Regions from separate parts of the Erwinia tasmaniensis Et1/99 genome, predicted to be linked through region 2. Evidence: predicted binding sites of a transcription regulator. Region 2 holds the regulator's gene; the other holds the start of a gene.
The links. Region 2 encodes Fur, which represses iron uptake genes when iron is present. Its sites were predicted from a motif close to ATAATAATGAGAACNACTATCAA; they were not measured.
Positions count from the first base shown of each region.

Region 1 (9,295 bases), 1.8 Mb from region 2:
AGCATCACCACGGCAAACAGCAGCGCGGCACCACAGGCGGCGATCGGCGGCCGTGCGGTTAACAGGCCGCCTCCGCTGACGCCCAGCGCCGTGCTGGCCACAACCGCCAGCGCTGCCCCGGCATTCAGGCCGAGGATATGCGGCTCGCCAAGGGGATTTCGCAGAACCGATTGCAGCATCATTCCGGCCACGCCCAGCGCTGCCCCGGTCAACAGCGCGCTGAGCAGCCTCAGCAGGCGCAGGTCAACAATCACCCGGTGGTCAAAGTTGCGCGGGTCATACTCCAGCAATGCGCGTATCACGGACTGCGGCGCAATATAGCGCGTCCCCAGCCCAAGATGGAGCACCGCGCAGCCGGATAACAGCACGCACAGAACGATTGCCATCAGCCTCGTTCGGGGATCGCGGCGGGGTAGCGCACTCATCCCCCCACCTCATCACGGCGGCGAAACGGCATAAAGAAAGGCCGACCGGTTAACGGGTTGACCGACATCTGCACCTCAACGTCAAACACGCTTTTAATCAACGCCGCGCTACAGTTTTCCGCCTCGCTCACGATGCCCGCCAGCCGCCCGCGTTTAAGAAACACCAGCGTATCGGCATAGTTCAGCGCGAAGTTAAGGTCGTGCAGCACCACCACAACCGTGCGCCCGTGCCGCCGCGTCAGATCGCTTAGCAGCTCAAGGATCTCCACCTGATAGCGCAGGTCGAGGAAGGTCGTCGGCTCATCCAGCAGGATGGTGGCGGTTTGCTGCGCCAGCGCCATCGCGATCCAGCAGCGCTGCCGCTGGCCGCCGGAGAGGCTGTCAACCGGCAAATGGGCTAAGTCCAGCGTGCCGGTCAGGCGCATGGCATCGTTTACCGCCTGCTCATCCTGTGCCGACCACTGGCGCATAAAGTGCTGCCAGGGATAACGCCCGCGTGATACCAGCTCAAATACCGTCAGTCCTTCCGGCAGCAGCGGTGACTGTGGCAGCATGCCAAGCTGGCGCGCCACGGCTTTGGTAGGCTGATGATGGATGGATTTACCGTCCAGACGTACGCTGCCGCCGAGCGGGTTAAGCATACGCGCAATAGTGGTCAACAACGTGGATTTCCCGGAGCCGTTAGCCCCGACCAGTACCGTCAGCTTCCCACGGGGAATGGTCAGGCTGACATCATCAACAATGCGCTGTTTACCGTAGCCGGCTGACAGCCGATCGAGGACGATACCCTGTTCTGTGGGCGCGCCGTATGCGCCAACATCGTTTTCCACCTGCTGTGGCATGTCCAACTCCTGCTGCGCACGGCATGGCGATAAAGCCCGTGCGTACATAGCGATTAAATAAAAATAAATCTCATTCTCTTTTGCGATCATGCGGAGAACGGCTGTAGTAGTCAAGAATTAAAGCCCTGCTTATCAGTCGGATTTATTACCTCTAACCATGCTGCGAAATGAAAACGAATTACAAACCCATCCTATTGATAAAATACGATTTAAATAAAAAAATACGCACTGTTAGTGGGCCATTAAGCCGCTTATTTACCGTCGTATTATTTGTTATTTCTTTCGTTTACTACTACATCACTACATGTTTGAATGATTCTCAATTACATATCTGCGCCACGTCAGGCGGACATAACAGATAGAAAAGCGCTGATGCCATTGGACGGGCAATGACTTTACCAACCCCTTCTCATTTAACTGAAAAATGCGAAGCCTGCGGGAAATAACATAAATGACAGAGTTAATACCTTCTTTTCTGGGGAAAAAAGGGCGTGAATTATTTTCAGTGCTGTTTATCGGGGCGCTGAGCACACCGACGGCGATGGCGGAAAAAAAACCGCCCTCCGCGGTCAGCACGGCCGCCAGCGATGGCGGCACCCTGACGGTCGAAGCCAGCAGCTCCGCTGCCGATACGCCGATGACTTCCGGCTATCAGCCGCTGAATTCCTCAACCGCCACCCTGACTACCCTGCCGCTGCTGGATATTCCCCAGGTGGTGAACACCGTCAGCGACAGGGTGATTGCCGACCAGCATGCCACCACGCTGGACGAGGTGTTGAACAACGTCAGTAACGTGGTGCAGACCAATACACTCGGCGGCACCCAGGACGCGTTTGTACGCCGGGGGTTCGGCAGTAATCGTGACGGTTCGGTGATGACCAACGGCCTGAAAACCGTGCTGCCGCGCAGTTTCAATGCCGCCACGGAGCGCGTTGAGGTTCTGAAGGGCCCGGCCTCCACCCTGTACGGCATTCTCGATCCGGGCGGCTTGATCAACGTGGTGACTAAACGGCCAGAAACCACCTTCGGCGGCTCCCTTCAGGCAACCTCAACCAGTTTTGGCGGCGGAACCGGCAGCGTTGATATTACAGGGCCGATTGAAGGCACCCGCCTGGCGTATCGCCTGATTGGCTCTTATCAGCATGAGGACTACTGGCGCAACTTTGGCAAGGAGCGCGGCAGCTTTATCGCCCCGTCACTGAGCTGGTTCGGCGACGATGCCACCGTAAACATCTCTTATTCACACCGTAACTACTCTACGCCTTTTGACCGCGGCACCATTTTTGATTTAAACACCGGCCATGCGGTGAACGTCAGTCGTGAAACGCGTTTTGACGAGGCGTATAACGTCACCGACGGCGCGTCCGATCTCGCGCAGCTGAACGCCGAATACCGTATTGATAACCAGTGGACCGCAAAATTCGATTACAGCTTCAGCCAGGACAAGTACAGCGATAATCAGGCGCGCGTGATGGCCTACGATGCCACCAGCGGCACGCTGACACGGCGCGTTGACGCAACCCAGGGATCGACCCAGCGCCAGCACGCGGCACGCGCCGATCTACAGGGCAATGTGAACATCGGCGGGTTCTATAATGAGATCCTGACCGGGATCGCCTACGAGAACTACGATCTGCTGCGTACCGATATGATCCGCTGTAAAAACGTGAAAGATTTCAATATCTACCGTCCATCCTACGGTTCGACAGGAACCTGTAGCAGCGTGTCGGCCTCCGACAGCGATCAGCGTATCCAGCAGGTGAGCTACTCTGCCTACGTCCAGGATGCGCTCTACCTGACCGACAGGTGGATTGCGGTCAGCGCCGTGCGCTACCAGTATTTCACCGAATTTGCCGGAAAAGGCCGTCCGTTTAACACCAATACCGACAGCCGTGACAGCGCCTGGGTACCAAAATTTGGCCTGGTCTACAAAGCAACGCCAAACGTATCGCTGTTTGGTAACGTTTCGCGTTCGTTTATGCCGCAGTATTCGATTGCCAGCTATATCGGTGAGCTGCCGCCGGAAACCGCTACGGCTTATGAGGTGGGGGCCAAATTCGATCTGTTCAGCGGCGTGACCGCTAACGTTACGCTGTTTAATATCGACAAGCGCAATGTGCTGTACACCGAGACGGTCGGTGACGAAAGCGTGGCGAAAACCGCCGGTAAAGTCCGTTCACGCGGCGTTGAGGTGGACGTTGCCGGTGCGTTAACGCAGAACGTTAACCTGATCGCCAGCTACGGCTATACCGATGCCAAAGTACTGGAAGATCCCGATTATAAAGGCAAGGTGCTGCCTAACGTTCCGCGCCACACCGGATCGCTGTTCCTGACGTACGATTTCCATAACGTTATCGGCGGCAATACGCTGACCGTTGGCGGCGGTGGCCATGCGGTGAGCCGCCGTTCGGGTGACAACGCTGAAAACTACTCATTACAGGGCTATGCGGTGGCCGATGCGTTTGCCGCTTACAAAATTAAGACGCGGCATCCGGTGACCCTGCAAGTTAACGTCAAGAACCTGTTCGACAAGACGTATTACACCTCATCTATCGCCACCAACAATCTGTCCAACCAGATTGGCGATCCGCGTGAGGTGCAGTTTACCGTGAAGATGGATTTCTAACCGCCTGCCTTGGCCAGAGTCGACTGAAAACAGAGGTCGATTCTGGCTTAATCAGCCATGAAGGATTACCCTCCCCCCCGCTGCCATACTCCTGGCGGATCACATTAGCTCTCATTTCACCCGCGTCGATGCAGATTAAACATTTCGCTAATTCGTTTATAGCCAGATCGTCTGCATTGATATATTTACAGCGTTTATTTTTACCCATCGGTGATAACGACACGATCGAAATAAAGAGATAAAAAACAGCCTCTGACGTTTCTAAAAAGTGGACTGGTTCCTGTTAGTAATAAACGACGGCTTTTATATTTTGCATTTTTTCAGCCAGATCGCGATAACGAATCATCCCGGTCAGGTATTTTTTGCTGTGATCCCCCCGCCCTGGCACAAAGCGCCGCCAGACCCGCCGGCACGCTGAAAGACAGCACCAGGGCAGGACGGCAGAGGCCCGCGCATCCTTAATAAGAATGGTTATCAGACTTATTTAAACTATTAATGAAAGGGGTTTAAATAATGGAATGATTATCAATAACTTTAAAAAAACGAAACGGGAATATTAATTTAGCCACTGCTATAATTAATCATGTTTATTTGCGCACAACATGTGCATAATGCACCGAAATCACCTGTTCAATACTGCCCATAGGGTAAAGGAGTCACCATGCTGACTAACGAAATGACCGCTCAGCTGAACGATCAGCTGAATCTGGAATTCTATTCTGCCAACCTGTACCTGCAGATGAGCGCATGGTGCAACAACAAAGGATTTGAAGGCGCTGCCGCTTTCCTACATGAGCATTCGGTAGAAGAGATGCAGCATATGCAGCGTCTGTTTAACTACCTGAGCGATACCGGCGCAATGCCGGTGCTGGGGACTATTGATGCGCCCCCGGTAACCTTTAACTCTCTGCACGAAGTGCTGGAGCAGGCGTATCAGCACGAGCAGCTGATCACCGCCAAGATCAATGAGCTGGCACATTCCGCGATCACCACTCAGGATTACTCAACGTTCAACTTCCTGCAGTGGTATGTCGCCGAGCAGCACGAAGAAGAGAAACTGTTCAAATCCGTGCTGGATAAACTGGCGCTGGTCGGTAACAGCGGTCAGGCCCTGTTCTTCGTGGATAAAGACCTGAAGAAAATGAGCGAGCCCGGCGCACATCCTCAGGCTTAAGCCTTCAGCGACTTCGCTTAAAAAAGGCGGCCCTGTTTCAGCGGCCGCCTTTTTTTATGCCGCCGCGCTTACCGCGCGCTCGCCGGCAATGTCACCCAGTAGCCAGGCTGATAATCTATCGGCAGGAAACGCTGATAAAACTCACGGAAAGTCGCATCCGGGTCGATATCTTTAAACAGCTCGGGATGCAGCCACTTGGCCAGCGCCTGAATGGCGACAAACTGATACGGGCTGTCGTAGAACTGGTGCCAGATAGCGTGCGCGTTGCCATCAGTGGCAACCGGCAAAGTACGGAATGCGGGCCGCGCCATCAGTGCGGTCAAACGCTGGCGGGCAACGGCTAAATCAGCCCCGGGCCCAACCCCCACCCAGCCGCCTGCGGTATTGTAGTTTTTCCAGTTGGCCCCGGTGACCACCACCACATCCGGACGCGCGGCAATAATCTGTTCGGGATTGAGCATGCCAAAGGTGCCGGGGATCAGCTCTTTGGCGATGTTGACGCCTCCGGCAACTTCAACCATGCGGCCAAAGTTCTCATCACCGAATGACATGCAGCACTCTTCCGTGTAGCCCCCCGCACGGTCCAGCATCACCTTCGGTCGTTTGCCCTGGAAGTTTTTCAGTCGGTCAGTCACGATATCGATCTGCCGCTGGCGAAAGGCAACGATCTCTTCCGCTCGCGCTGACTTACCCACCAGCTGTCCCATGATGCGAATACTTTTTTCAGCATTTTCGAAGGGCTTTTCACGAAAGTCGATAAACACAACCGGGATGCCCAGCTTGCTGAGTTTCTCGGTCAGTTTGGACTCGTCGGTCGCGGCTTTAGACTCAAGGTTCATCAGCACCAAATCAGGTTTCAGCGTCAGAGCCTGTTCAATGTTAAAGGTGCCGTCCTTCGCGCCGCCAAAGGTCGGTAAGGTGGCAATAGACGGATATTTCTTGGCGTAAATCTGATAGCTGTCGAAATCGGCCTTGGGCAGATCGTCACGCCAGCCGACCACGCGTTTAAATGGCGCATCGGTATCAAAGGCGGCTAGCAGATAAATCTGTCGTCCTTCTCCGAGGATCACTCGCTGTACTTCGGACTTAATTTCAACTTTACGCCCGCTGACGTCTTCCACCACGAAGGGTGCCGCCAGAAGCGTCGCTGACGTGAGCAAACCGCCAGCCAAAACCCATAATTTACCCCAGAATGTCATAGCCAACCCCATACAAAAGAAAATGATTATTATTATCAATCCCAAAGCTGCCCCCGGATGCTACGACGAATAAAAAGCAATGACAATATGTGTCAGGAAATTTCTTAAGATGTCTGGGGGCGGGAAGAAGAGATAGAGCAGATATGGGCGAAGGTGCCGGGGTATAGCAGCCTGCGCCCATTTTATCGATGGTGGTTAGCGCGCTGCGGCTACCGCATCGTGCAGGTTCAGGCGCTGCCAGAAGCTCTGGTCGGCATTTCCCGACAGCGGATAGCCGCCCGCCAGCGCCGTCTTCACCATCAGCTGACGGCGCTGCGCCGCACTAAGATGAGGTAACGGCGCTTCCAGCAGCACTTCAGCCCCTTGCGGCACCACCAGCGGTGACGGCGCTGCCGTTTCGCGCGGCAGGTTGTAGGTGAGGGTAAAGCGGTAGAAGGTCTGCATGGATGCCGCCGCGTAAGGATCGTCTTTTAACGGCACTTTCGCACAGGCAGATAGCGACATACCGCACTCTTTCTCCAGCGCCGTACGTAACTGCCGTTTCGCCTCATCGAACAGGGAACGATACTGCGGATCGTTAAGATAATGTGCCAGGTTACGCTGCGCCACCATGCGCGAACCCATGACGTCCAGCGGGTAGTGTACGCCGAGCACAACGCGCGAATAGCCGTAGCGCGCCGCGCGATCCACCAACGGAACAAAGCGTTCCGGCACCATTTGAGCCATCAGCAGCGCATCGGTATAGCCAGTATTGGTATGGCCGCTAGGGAAGGCGCCGCCGTCCGCCGTGTACGGATGGTTATCTTTGACGATGGCGCTGTCCGGTACAAGATGGATCGTGTTAGCTGGGATCAGGAACGGGCGCGGATAGCCAAAATGCTTTTTCGCTTCGCTGGTGCTGACCTCGCTGGCCTTGATCAGCGCCGCGGCTTTGCTTAACTCACCTTTGTTATAGGCGCGGATAAAAGCCTGCCCAAGCCGAGGCCCCAGCGCATCGGCCAGGAAAAAGAGATAATTCTGTCCTTCGGCGTCGACCAGCGCCTGCTGCCGCAGTCCGCTGGTCGCATTGAGATTGATCGTTTCCACCGTTGCCAGGTTCTGCCGCAGCGTATTTTTAGGCAGACTGCTAAAGGTTTCCAGCAGGGCAATCCCCGCCTGCTGCTGCTCTTTTTTCGCAAAATCGTAGCCGGTGGATTTCAACCAGGCCTTATCTGCCAGCGCCTGGCCCTGCCCGGCACCCTCCAGCTGGCTGCGGGTTAGCGTGCCGCTCTCGCCTTTGATGCTGTCGAGCAGCGAACGATGTATTTGATTTTCCAGTTCAACAAAAGCAGTACTTCTGCCAGCCGCGGTGGTTTCATTCGCCATCGCCGCCACCTGCGGCAGATCGGCGGCGTTTTTAGCCTGGGTAAATGGGCTGAGCAACAGTGCGGCGGTCAGTAACGTGAAGCGAAAACGCATAAATTATCCTTTTTATCATCATAAATTTAACCTTGCCGACAGGCAGGCTAAGGGCAAAAGATGACGTTTTTATGGCAATTCATATTCGGTAACAGATAAGTCCCCGGGATTTTATCCGGCGCTGTCCTGCTTCGATGTCGGCTGATGAGGTGCGATATAGCGCTGGTAGCGGCTCTCTTTCAACATCGTGATATCGACCAGGACCAGTCCATCAATACAGTGATTAAAATCCGGATCGCAGCCAAAATCGATGAACTGCACCCCGCCCGCTTCGCACAATTCGGAATATTGTTTGTATAAAGGTGGGATCGCGCTGCCGAGGTTGCCCAGCAGCTGCTTTAATCGCTTCAAATCCTCGCCGTAATTATCGCCGCTGAACTGCGCCAGCACAGCCGGTAGAGAAGCCGGATAAGGTCGGCGCGAGGTCGCCAGCGGCAGCTCAGCCGCAAAGTACAGGCGATAAAACGCAACCAGCAGATCGCGTGCCGCCAGCGGCAGACTGCCGGAGATAGACACCGGGCCAAAAAGATAGCGATACTGCGGGTACCTCGCCAGATAAACGCCGATCCCCATCCACAAATAATCAAGACCGCGTTTACCCCAGTAGGCCGGCTGAATAAAGCTGCGCCCCAGCTCAATCCCCTGCATCAGCACCGGATCCATTCGATGGTCGTAATGAAACAGGCTATGACTGTAAATACCGTCCAGCCCTTTGTCCTCAAGCTGCCGTGCCGTAGGGATAAAACGATAGGCGCCCACGATCTCCAGGGCCGCCTCATCCCACAGGATCAGGTGATAATAATCATCGTCAAAATCGTCGAGATCGCGCCGCTTACCGCTACCCTCTCCCACCGCCCGGAAGGCAATTTCGCGCAGTCGCCCCAGTTCGCGCAGAATGGGCACATATTCTTCACCATTTCGGCGATAAAGCCAGACGGTTTTACCGTCCGGCAGCTTCCCCAGTACCTCACAGTCACCCAGCACACGTTTTAGCACCGCGCGATCTTCGGCACGCGCGATGGCCGCTTCGGTTTGGAAGAGTCCGGGTTTGCCCTGCGCAATATGGTAAAGATGTTCGCGAAAGCGGGCCGCCAGCGCCTTCGCCGGGGGACGGCCATCGTACCAGCTGGCCCAGGGGATACGCCTGCCGACGATCAGCTTTAGCCGCGTGCCGCGTTTGTTAAACATCTCTTTAAACAGCAACAGCGTCGACAGCGGCCGATACATGACGGAAGTGAGATAGAACAAAAGGCTGTTGTGACCGCTAATGTGAACCGGCACGATGGGGGCACGAAAACGCGCGGCAAGCCGTAAAAAACCGTGGTTCCACGACCTGTCCCTGATCCCCTGTTTCCCCAGGCGGGAGACCTCTCCAGCCGGGAAGAAAATCAGTACCCCCTGCTGCTCCAGCTGCTGCTGCATGCTCTCAACCTGCTGGCGGCTGGTGCGCTTGCCCATGTTGTCTACCGGCAAAATCAGGCTATCCAACGATCCCATACGGCTCAACAAACGATTAGTGACGATTTTTACATCACGCCGCACCTGTGACACCGCATGCAACATTGCCAGCC
Region 1 covers NC_010694.1:536,617-545,911, reverse strand. Annotated here, with positions in the region: gene ETA_RS03475 (FecCD family ABC transporter permease) at 1-425, opposite strand, end outside; gene ETA_RS03470 (ABC transporter ATP-binding protein) at 422-1,267, opposite strand; gene ETA_RS03465 (TonB-dependent siderophore receptor) at 1,719-3,893, shown strand; gene ftnA (non-heme ferritin) at 4,555-5,067, shown strand; gene ETA_RS03455 (ABC transporter substrate-binding protein) at 5,136-6,266, opposite strand; gene ETA_RS03450 (acid phosphatase) at 6,462-7,724, opposite strand; gene ETA_RS03445 (lysophospholipid acyltransferase family protein) at 7,836-9,295, opposite strand, start outside.
Region 1: the regulator Fur is predicted to act here: its motif matches at 4,355-4,377, upstream of ftnA (non-heme ferritin).

Region 2 (9,295 bases):
TACGGTTATTCGCATCTTTAACCTGAAAACGCCGGGGCGCGACGATGCTTCTGAACAGCAGGTGAATCAAAAAGGGGCCAACAGTAATACCGAAGAAGGACTGAGCCAGCTTTCACGCCAGTATATTGGTGCGATCGGCGGTTCAGATAACCTCAACGTCATCGATGCCTGTATTACCCGTCTGCGCCTGTCTGTAAAAGATGCGGCACGCGTGGATGATGCCGCCTGCAAAAAGTTGGGGGCTTCGGGCGTGGTGAAGCTGAACAAGCAGACGATTCAGGTCATCGTTGGCGCGAAGGCTGAATCGATAGCCGAAGAGATGAAAAAGCAGATCGCCCAGGGGGCGGTGGCGGCGACCGGTGGTGACGTGTCCGCACGGAGCACGCCACAGGCGGTGCCGAATAGCACCAAAGGTATTGTTGGGGTGCTGGTGGCTCCGGTCAGCGGAACGGTTGTGGCTATCGATCGGGTGCCGGATGAAGCTTTTGCCAGCAGGGCCGTCGGCGATGGGTTGGCAATTCAGCCAACCAGCAGCACCGTTGTTGCGCCGGCATCCGGCACCCTGGTGAAGATCTTTAATACCAACCATGCTTTCTGCCTGGAAACGGAGAACGGCGTTGAGGTGGTGGTGCACATGGGCCTGGATACCGTGGCGCTGAAGGGGCAAGGTTTTACTCGTCTGGCGGAAGAGGGCGCAGAGGTTGTGGCCGGGCAGCCGATATTGGAAATGGACCTGGCGTTTCTTAACGAGCATGCGCGCTCGATGATCAGTCCGATCGTGGTCAGCAACATTGATGATTTTACCGGATTAACGCTGCTTGCCGGTGAAACAACGATCGCCGGAGAAACCCGTTTATATGAAATTAATGGATAAGCCGCGCGGGCAAGGTTAATGTTGCAGGGCGGGGATCACAATCCCCGCCCTTTTTTTATGGGATCCCCGCAACAAACGGTTGTTTCACCTCCCCGCTTTGTGGATCATACCCAGCTATTTATTGCTAATTTACGCCATGTATCATTGAGGAAAATTGAGATGAGTGAGGCTGAAGCCCGCCCAACTAACTTTATTCGTCAGATTATCGACGAAGACCTGGAGAACGGTAAGCACAGCATGGTGCACACTCGCTTCCCGCCGGAGCCAAACGGCTACCTGCATATCGGCCATGCGAAGTCGATCTGCCTGAATTTCGGTATTGCGCAGGACTACAAGGGACAGTGTAATCTGCGTTTTGACGATACCAATCCGGTGAAAGAAGATCTGGAGTTTGTTGAGTCTATCAAGCGTGATGTGCAGTGGCTCGGTTTCCAGTGGAGCGGTGAAGTACGATACTCATCTGACTATTTCGAGCAGTTGCACAACTATGCGGTAGAACTGATCGGTAAAGGCCTGGCCTACGTTGACGAACTGTCGCCGGAGCAGATCCGCGAATATCGAGGCAGCCTGACGTCAGCGGGTAAAAATAGCCCTTACCGCGACCGTAGCGTGGCGGAGAATCTTGAACTGTTCGCGAAAATGCGTAACGGTGAGTTTGCCGAAGGCACCGCCTGCCTGCGTGCCAAAATCGATATGGCTTCCAACTTTATCGTGCTGCGCGATCCGGTTATCTACCGTATCAAGTTTGCAGATCACCACCAGACCGGCAACAGGTGGTGCATCTACCCAATGTATGACTTTACCCACTGCATATCCGATGCGCTTGAGGGGATCACGCACTCGCTGTGTACTCTGGAATTCCAGGATAACCGCCGCCTGTATGACTGGGTGCTGGATAACATCACCATCCCGGTGCATCCGCGCCAGTATGAGTTTTCACGCCTGAACCTTGAATACGCCATCATGTCCAAGCGCAAGCTGAACCTGCTGGTGACGGAAAAGGTGGTTGAAGGGTGGGACGATCCGCGCATGCTGACCGTGTCCGGCCTGCGCCGTCGTGGCTACAGCGCGGGGTCTATTCGTGAGTTCTGCCGCCGCATCGGCGTGACAAAACAGGACAACATCGTGGAAATGGCGGCGCTTGAAAGCTGCATCCGTGACGATCTGAACGAAAACGCACCGCGCGCGATGGCGGTACTGGATGCGGTCAAAGTGGTGATTGAAAATCTGCCTGCTCATCATGAGCAAACGATCTGCATGCCGAATCACCCAAACAGGCCGGAGATGGGCACGCGTCAGGTGCCGTTTAGCCGCGAGATTTACATCGATCGTGCCGACTTCCGCGAAGAGGCGAACAAGCATTATAAGCGTCTGGTTCTGGGTAAAGAGGTGCGGTTACGTAACGCTTACGTGATCAAAGCCGAGCGCATAGCGAAGGACGAAGAGGGGAATATCACCTGCCTGTTCTGCTCCTGCGATATTGATACCCTGAGCAAAGATCCGGCCGACGGGCGCAAAGTGAAGGGCGTCATCCACTGGGTGTCAGCAGAGCACGCGTTGCTGGCAGAATTTCGTCTGTACGATCGTCTGTTCAGCGTGCCCAACCCGGCGGCGGCGGAGGATTTCCTCACGACCATCAACCCGGAATCGTTGGTTATCCGCCAGGGCTTTGTTGAACCGGGCATGCAGCAGGCTTTGGCGTCTGCGCCTTATCAGTTTGAGCGTGAAGGTTACTTCTGCGCTGACAGCGTTTATTCCACCTCGAATAAGCTGGTGTTTAACCGCACCGTGGGGCTGCGCGATACCTGGGCTAAAAACGGCGAGTAGGCCGGATTTTATAAATGAAAAGGGCGATGATTCGCCCTTTTTTTTCAGCCGTTTCTGATGATTTCTTTATCGTTATTGTCTTTTTTTCAACACATTGGACTGAGGGTATGACATGTCGGAATTAATTGACCAGGCCAGTAACAGCGTCATCGTGCTGCATCAGATTATCGCGGACGTATTCAATGGTGACGGCAGCAAAATTCCGCAGCTGCTTGGTCATTTTTCGCCAGAGTTCACTATGGTGACGCCGACCGGAAAAATGCTTTCGCTGGATGAGGTTGGCGCGCTTTTTGCGCAACTGACCGGGGGACGAAAGGGCGTTGCTATCACCATTGAGCGCTGCCAGCTTATCGCCCGGTTCGGCCAGCGGGCGGTCATTCAGTATCACGAGCGACAGCAGCAGGGGAACCGCTGCACCGATCGTATTGCACTCGCGGTGATTGATTGCGCCTGCAATCCGCCGCGCTGGCACTATTTACAAGAAACGATGGTTGTAAGTTAATTACTGTACTAGTTCAATAGTGTTATTGCAGGTAAACTATGCGGCGTTAATGCCGTTTAGCCAGTGGAATATCCCGGCGAAGGCGTTTTTATTCTGTTTTTCGCTAAGGATTTGCTATGGACGCGCCTGCTTCTGCTGCTCTACCCTCCACGCTGTGGGGAACCCTGATCATCGGCGGCACCATTATTGGTGCCGGCATGTTTTCTCTACCGGTGGTGATGTCCGGAGCCTGGTTTGCCTGGTCATCCGTGATGTTAATCGTCACCTGGTTCTGCATGTTGCTATCCGGGCTGCTCTATCTTGAAGCCAGCCTGCACTATCCTGCCGGAGCCAGTTTTAATACCGTCACCCGCGATCTGTTGGGACGCGGCTGGAATGCCTTCAACGGGCTTTCGGTGGTATTTGTCCTTAGCATCCTGACCTATGCTTATATCTCTGCCAGCGGTGCGATAATTCAGCACAGCCTGAATCAGCTCAATGTGGGAATATCGGCACGCGTAGCGGGGCTGTTATTCACGCTGCTTGTTGCGCTATTTATCTGGCTGGGAACCGCGGTAGTGAGCCGCATGGCGCTTATTTTTCTTGGCGCGAAGGTGATCACTTTTCTGACCATCTTCGGCGGTTTGCTATGGCATATCCAACCCGCCAATCTGTTGGACAGCGGCGCGGGTGAGAGTCACTATCTGCGCTACCTGTGGATAGTGGTGCCATTTTGCCTTGCCTCTTTTGGCTATCACGGCAATATTGCCGGGCTGATTGGCTACTATGGCAAGGATGCTGGCCGTATTAGCCGCTGCCTGATCTACGGAACGCTGCTGGCACTGGTGATTTACTTTGTCTGGATCATTGGCACGATGGGCAATATTCCGCGTGCTGAATTTAAGGCGATCGCCGCGCAGGGTGGCAATATTGATGTGCTGGTCTCAGCGCTGTCAGGCGTGTTACAGAGCCGCAATCTGAACCTGCTGCTGGATATTTTTTCTAATTTTGCCGTAGCCTGCTCATTTCTTGGCGTCAGCCTCGGCTTCTTTGATTATCTTGCCGATCTGTTCCGAATGGATAATTCAGCGAGCGGGCGGCTGAAAACCACGGTTCTGACGTTTATTCTGCCGCTGACGGCTGCGATGATCTGGCCGAACGGCTTTCTGCTGGCCATCGGCTATGCCGGGCTGGCGGCAACCGTGTGGGCGGTGATCACGCCGGCACTGCTTGCCCTGCGGGCGCGTCAGCGTTTTGTTAGCGCATCATGGCGGGTAAGGGGAGGCGTGTTACCTGTAGTGCTGGTACTGGCGTTCGGGGCCTTAAATGCGGTGGTCTCAATACTGTCCTACGGTGGATGGCTACCGGCTTATACCCAGTAACAGGAAAAAAAACGGTGGCACAGAGGCCACCGTTTTAACATTTGAAAGCATGATTACTTGTCGTGTAGGGTCTCGTCTTCACGACAGTCGCCCAAAGCACAGTGCCCATACAGATAAAGGCTGTGGTTACTCAATTTGATGCCGTGACGCGTGGCGATATCGCGCTGACGCGACTCAATGGATTCGTCGCTAAACTCAATGACCTTGCCGCAGTCCAGGCAAATCAGATGATCGTGGTGCTGTTGCTGCGTCAATTCGAAAACGGATTTCCCGCCTTCAAAATTGTGGCGGGTCACGATCCCCGCGTCGTCGAACTGGTTCAGCACGCGGTAAACCGTGGCCAGACCAATTTCTTCGCCCATGTCGATCAGGCGTTTATACAAGTCTTCCGCACTGACGTGATGGCCTTCGGGTTCCTGAAGCACTTCCAGAATTTTCAGTCGGGGAAGCGTGACTTTCAGGCCGGCCTTCTTTAATGCGGTGTTGTTGTCAGTCATGCGGATTTTGTCCTGTTACTTTGCTCGTCACTTAGTGGCCGTAAGGCCCTGAACATCGGTCGACGCTAAAGCGGAATGAAAGTCAGTATAGAACTGATACGTCGAAATGAAAACCAAAATGGGGGCCAGAACCGCTGACAAAGGTGAGAATAAAATTCTTTACCGTCAGGGGAGTTAGCGCCCGGATAGTGCAAAGTTAACATTTCGAACTGCCACTGCCGATCTTCCTTTAGCCGACGGGGGTCGTCAAAAACGAGACGGGCGCTTAGAGAGCCGATAACCGATAGGGGTATTATACCGTTTCGCAGGTGAAAGGTACAAATTTGAATCTATTGCTTCTATAGCAAAAACCGTTGACCCGGCGGGGAGCGTCCCACGCCGGGTCAACGGTTCAGGCTTCGATGATTTCTTGCAGCTGAAGTTCATCAAAAATTTGCTTAACCCACCGATCGACGCGTTGGTTGGTGAGCTCAGGCTGCCTGTCTTCATCGATAGCAAGACCGAGGAAGTGGTTATCGTCCGCCATACCTTTAGAGGCATCGAAAGTGTAACCTTCGGTTGGCCAGTGACCGACGATGACCGCCCCTTTTGGCTCGATGATATCGCGAATGGTGCCCATGGCGTCACAGAAGTACTCTGAATAGTCTTCCTGATCGCCGCAGCCAAACAGGGCAACCAGCTTGCCGTTAAAATCGACTTCGGCCAGGGTGGGGAAAAAGTCATCCCAGTCGCACTGGGCTTCGCCGTAATACCAGGTCGGGATGCCCAGCAGCAAAATATCAAAGGCTTCAAGATCTTCTTTGCTGCTCTTGGCAATATCATGAACTTCTGCAACGTCCTTACCCAGCTGCTTCTGGATCATCTTTGCAATATTTTCTGTATTACCTGTGTCGCTGCCAAAGAAAATGCCGACAAGTGCCATGAGTTTAATAACCTCTTGAATCTTAATGATATGGTGACTGCTGAATGACAATCAGATAAGCATAATGATAGCAGACTGACGTGAGCGGATAAATCTGTAAATACCGCAACATTTGTTGCTGAGTGCTAAGTACGCCAGCGTTCAGCTCTGATGGTGTTGCAACTGCTGAAGCAGCATCTCTTCAATCAGTTCGCTGCGGCTCATGTTGCGCTCTTCGGCCAGCTGGTTCAGCACTTCGACCGCATCGCTGTTCATTTTGAGTTCGACACGCTTTAGCCCGCGTACCTTATCGCGTTTAAGCTGATTGCGTTTATTGATACGCAGCTGTTGATCACGCGTTAGCGGATTTGTTTTAGGTCGTCCCGGCCGACGTTCATCTGCAAACAGATCGAGCGTTGTGCGGTCCGTGTTCTCTTTTGCCATAGGGATCGTAATACTGAAAGGCTGTATTTCTGGTGAATAAGTCCGTCATGCCGCCTGAAAAATCAGCAGCGGCTAAATTTTAGCGCGCCATCATACCCCAGCGAAAGTGGTGACGACAATCATTTCACCGCAGCGGGAAATAATTGTTTTTACAGCGCAAAAAAACGACGGATTGCGCGCAAAACGGCATCAGGCTTTTCCGCATGAACCCAATGTCCTGCACCCGCAATCACATGTGCGCGTGCCTGGGGGAACTGCGCCAGCAGCTCGTCACGGTATTCATCGGCCAGATAAGGTGAGAGCTCGCCACGAATAAACAACACCGGATGGGGCCATGCAGGCTGGGGCTGCCAGCCGATAATGCGGTCGTAGCATTCCCACAGCACCGGAACATTGAAACGCCATTCTCCTTCATGAAATGATTTGAGGAGAAACTGGATAACGCCTTCTTCTGCGAGGGTTTCACGCATCAGCATCGCGGCATCACCGCGCCGGGTTATACCGGCGGCCGTCACGGCCCGCAGGGCGGTAAATATCGGGTCATGGCGGCGAGTGCGGTAAGCAACGGGCGCAATATCAATCACCACCATCCCCCCCACGCGTTCGGGAGCCAGCGCTGCCAGCGTCATGGCGATTTTCCCGCCCATGGAATGACCGATGACCTCAAAGCGCCCGACCTGCAGGCCGTCAAGCGTATCGAGAATATCCTTGGCCATCAGCGGATAGTCCATCTCGCTTGCGCGCCCGGAAACGCCATGATTTCGCACATCAACTTGGATAAGACGGCGATCGTCCTTTAACCCCCGTGCCAGCACGCCGAGATTATCCAGGCTGCCAAACAGGCCGTGGATCAGCACCAGCGGGATATCGTTGGTCACAGATTGTTCAGATTGCACGCGGAAATTCAAATTCATAGCGAAGTTCTTACAGTTGAGAGGGGGGGTTAGGGTATCATGAATTCCACAGTTTCTTCTGCTGGCAGAGGGGGTGTTCATGGAGTTTGTTAAGGCATAATCTGACTTTTGCCGTGAAACGGGCCTGGCGCTACACTCTGGCAGTATTTAACTTTATAGTCCTGATGTTGGAACAGGTTGGGCTGGAGCTATCAATATACGACAATGATGCTCATGTTCGGCTCTGGCCACCGGGGTTCTGATAAGCAACAACCGTATTGGATAAAGATGAAAACGATAGAAGTCGACGAAGAGCTATACCGTTATATTGCCAGCCACACTCTGCATATTGGTGAAAGCGCATCGGATATCTTGCGCCGGATGCTGAAGTTCACCGCGGGCCAAAGCGCGCCCCTGACGGCCGGGGCCTCTGCCACCGAACCGTCCGCTAAGGCAGAGGTACGACCACAGAATCCTGTGCGCGCAGTGCGTGAGCTGTTGCTGTCTGATGAGTATGCAGAGCAGAAAAGAGCCGTGAATCGCTTCATGCTGATTTTATCGACATTGTACAGTCTGGATGCCAAAGCGTTTGGTGCCGCGACAGAGTCACTGCATGGACGTACCCGCGTTTACTTTGCGGGTAATCAGCAAACGTTGCTGGAGAGTGGTACCCATACCAAGCCGCAGCATGTTCCCGGCACGCCATACTGGGTGATCACCAATACCAATACCGACCGTAAACGCAGCATGGTGGAACACATCATGCTGTCAATGCAGTTCCCGACGGAACTGGCAGAGAAAGTTTGCGGTACCCTCTAACTTTAGCGTCAGGGAGAAGCGCCAATGGCCAATCACCCCCGTGCCGGGCAAGCCGCCCGGCAGAGCGATTTGATTAATGTTGCACAATTAACCTCGCAGTATTATGTCCTGCAGCCTGAACGGGGTAATGCAGAGCATGCGGTGAAATTTGGCACCTCCGGCCATCGCGGTAGCGCGGGCCGTCATAGCTTTAATGAGATGCACATTCTGGCGATTGCGCAGGCTATTGCTGAAGAACGTAAAAAGAATGGTGTGACCGGGCCTTGCTACGTGGGTAAGGACACGCATGCACTGTCAGAACCGGCCATTATCTCGGTGCTGGAAGTCCTTGCGGCAAACGGCGTGGATGTGATCGTCCAGCAGGATAACGGCTATACGCCAACGCCAGCCATCTCGAATGCTATCCTTGAGCACAATAAACACGGCGGGCCACTGGCCGACGGCATTGTTATCACGCCGTCCCACAACCCGCCGGAAGATGGTGGGATCAAATATAATCCGCCAAACGGCGGCCCTGCCGACACCAACGTGACGAAAGTGGTGGAAGACCGCGCTAACGCGCTGATCGAAGACGGGCTGAAAGAAGTTAAGCGCGTCACGCTCGATCGGGCGTGGGCCAGTGGCCATTTGCAGGAAAAAGATCTGATCCAGCCCTATATCGAAGGCCTGGCGCAAATCGTTGATATCGCGGCTATCCAGAAAGCCGGGCTGAAGATTGGCGTCGATCCGTTAGGCGGTGCCGGTATAGCTTACTGGCAGCGTATTGCTGATTTTTATCAGCTTGATCTGACCATTGTTAATGATTCCGTCGACCAGACGTTCCGCTTTATGCATCTGGACCACGATGGCGTGATCCGCATGGACTGCTCTTCGGAGTCCGCCATGGCGGGGCTGCTGGCGTTGCGCGATAAGTTTGACCTGGCGTTTGCCAACGATCCGGATTATGACCGCCACGGTATCGTCACGCCGGCTGGCCTGATGAACCCTAACCATTTTCTGGCGGTAGCGATTCAATATCTGTTCCAGCACCGCCCGCAGTGGGGCAAAGACGTTGCCGTCGGTAAAACGCTGGTCTCGAGCGCGATGATCGACCGCGTGGTGGACGATTTGGGGCGGAAGCTGGTAGAAGTACCGGTCGGTTTCAAATGGTTTGTTGATGGTCTGTTCGACGGCAGCT
Region 2 covers NC_010694.1:2,622,742-2,632,036, reverse strand. Annotated here, with positions in the region: gene nagE (PTS N-acetyl glucosamine transporter subunit IIABC) at 1-874, shown strand, start outside; gene glnS (glutamine--tRNA ligase) at 1,034-2,701, shown strand; gene ETA_RS12785 (hypothetical protein) at 2,814-3,203, shown strand; gene mtr (tryptophan permease) at 3,320-4,564, shown strand; gene fur (ferric iron uptake transcriptional regulator) at 4,618-5,061, opposite strand; gene fldA (flavodoxin FldA) at 5,453-5,983, opposite strand; gene ybfE (LexA regulated protein) at 6,125-6,406, opposite strand; gene ybfF (esterase) at 6,556-7,320, opposite strand; gene seqA (replication initiation negative regulator SeqA) at 7,588-8,118, shown strand; gene pgm (phosphoglucomutase (alpha-D-glucose-1,6-bisphosphate-dependent)) at 8,143-9,295, shown strand, end outside.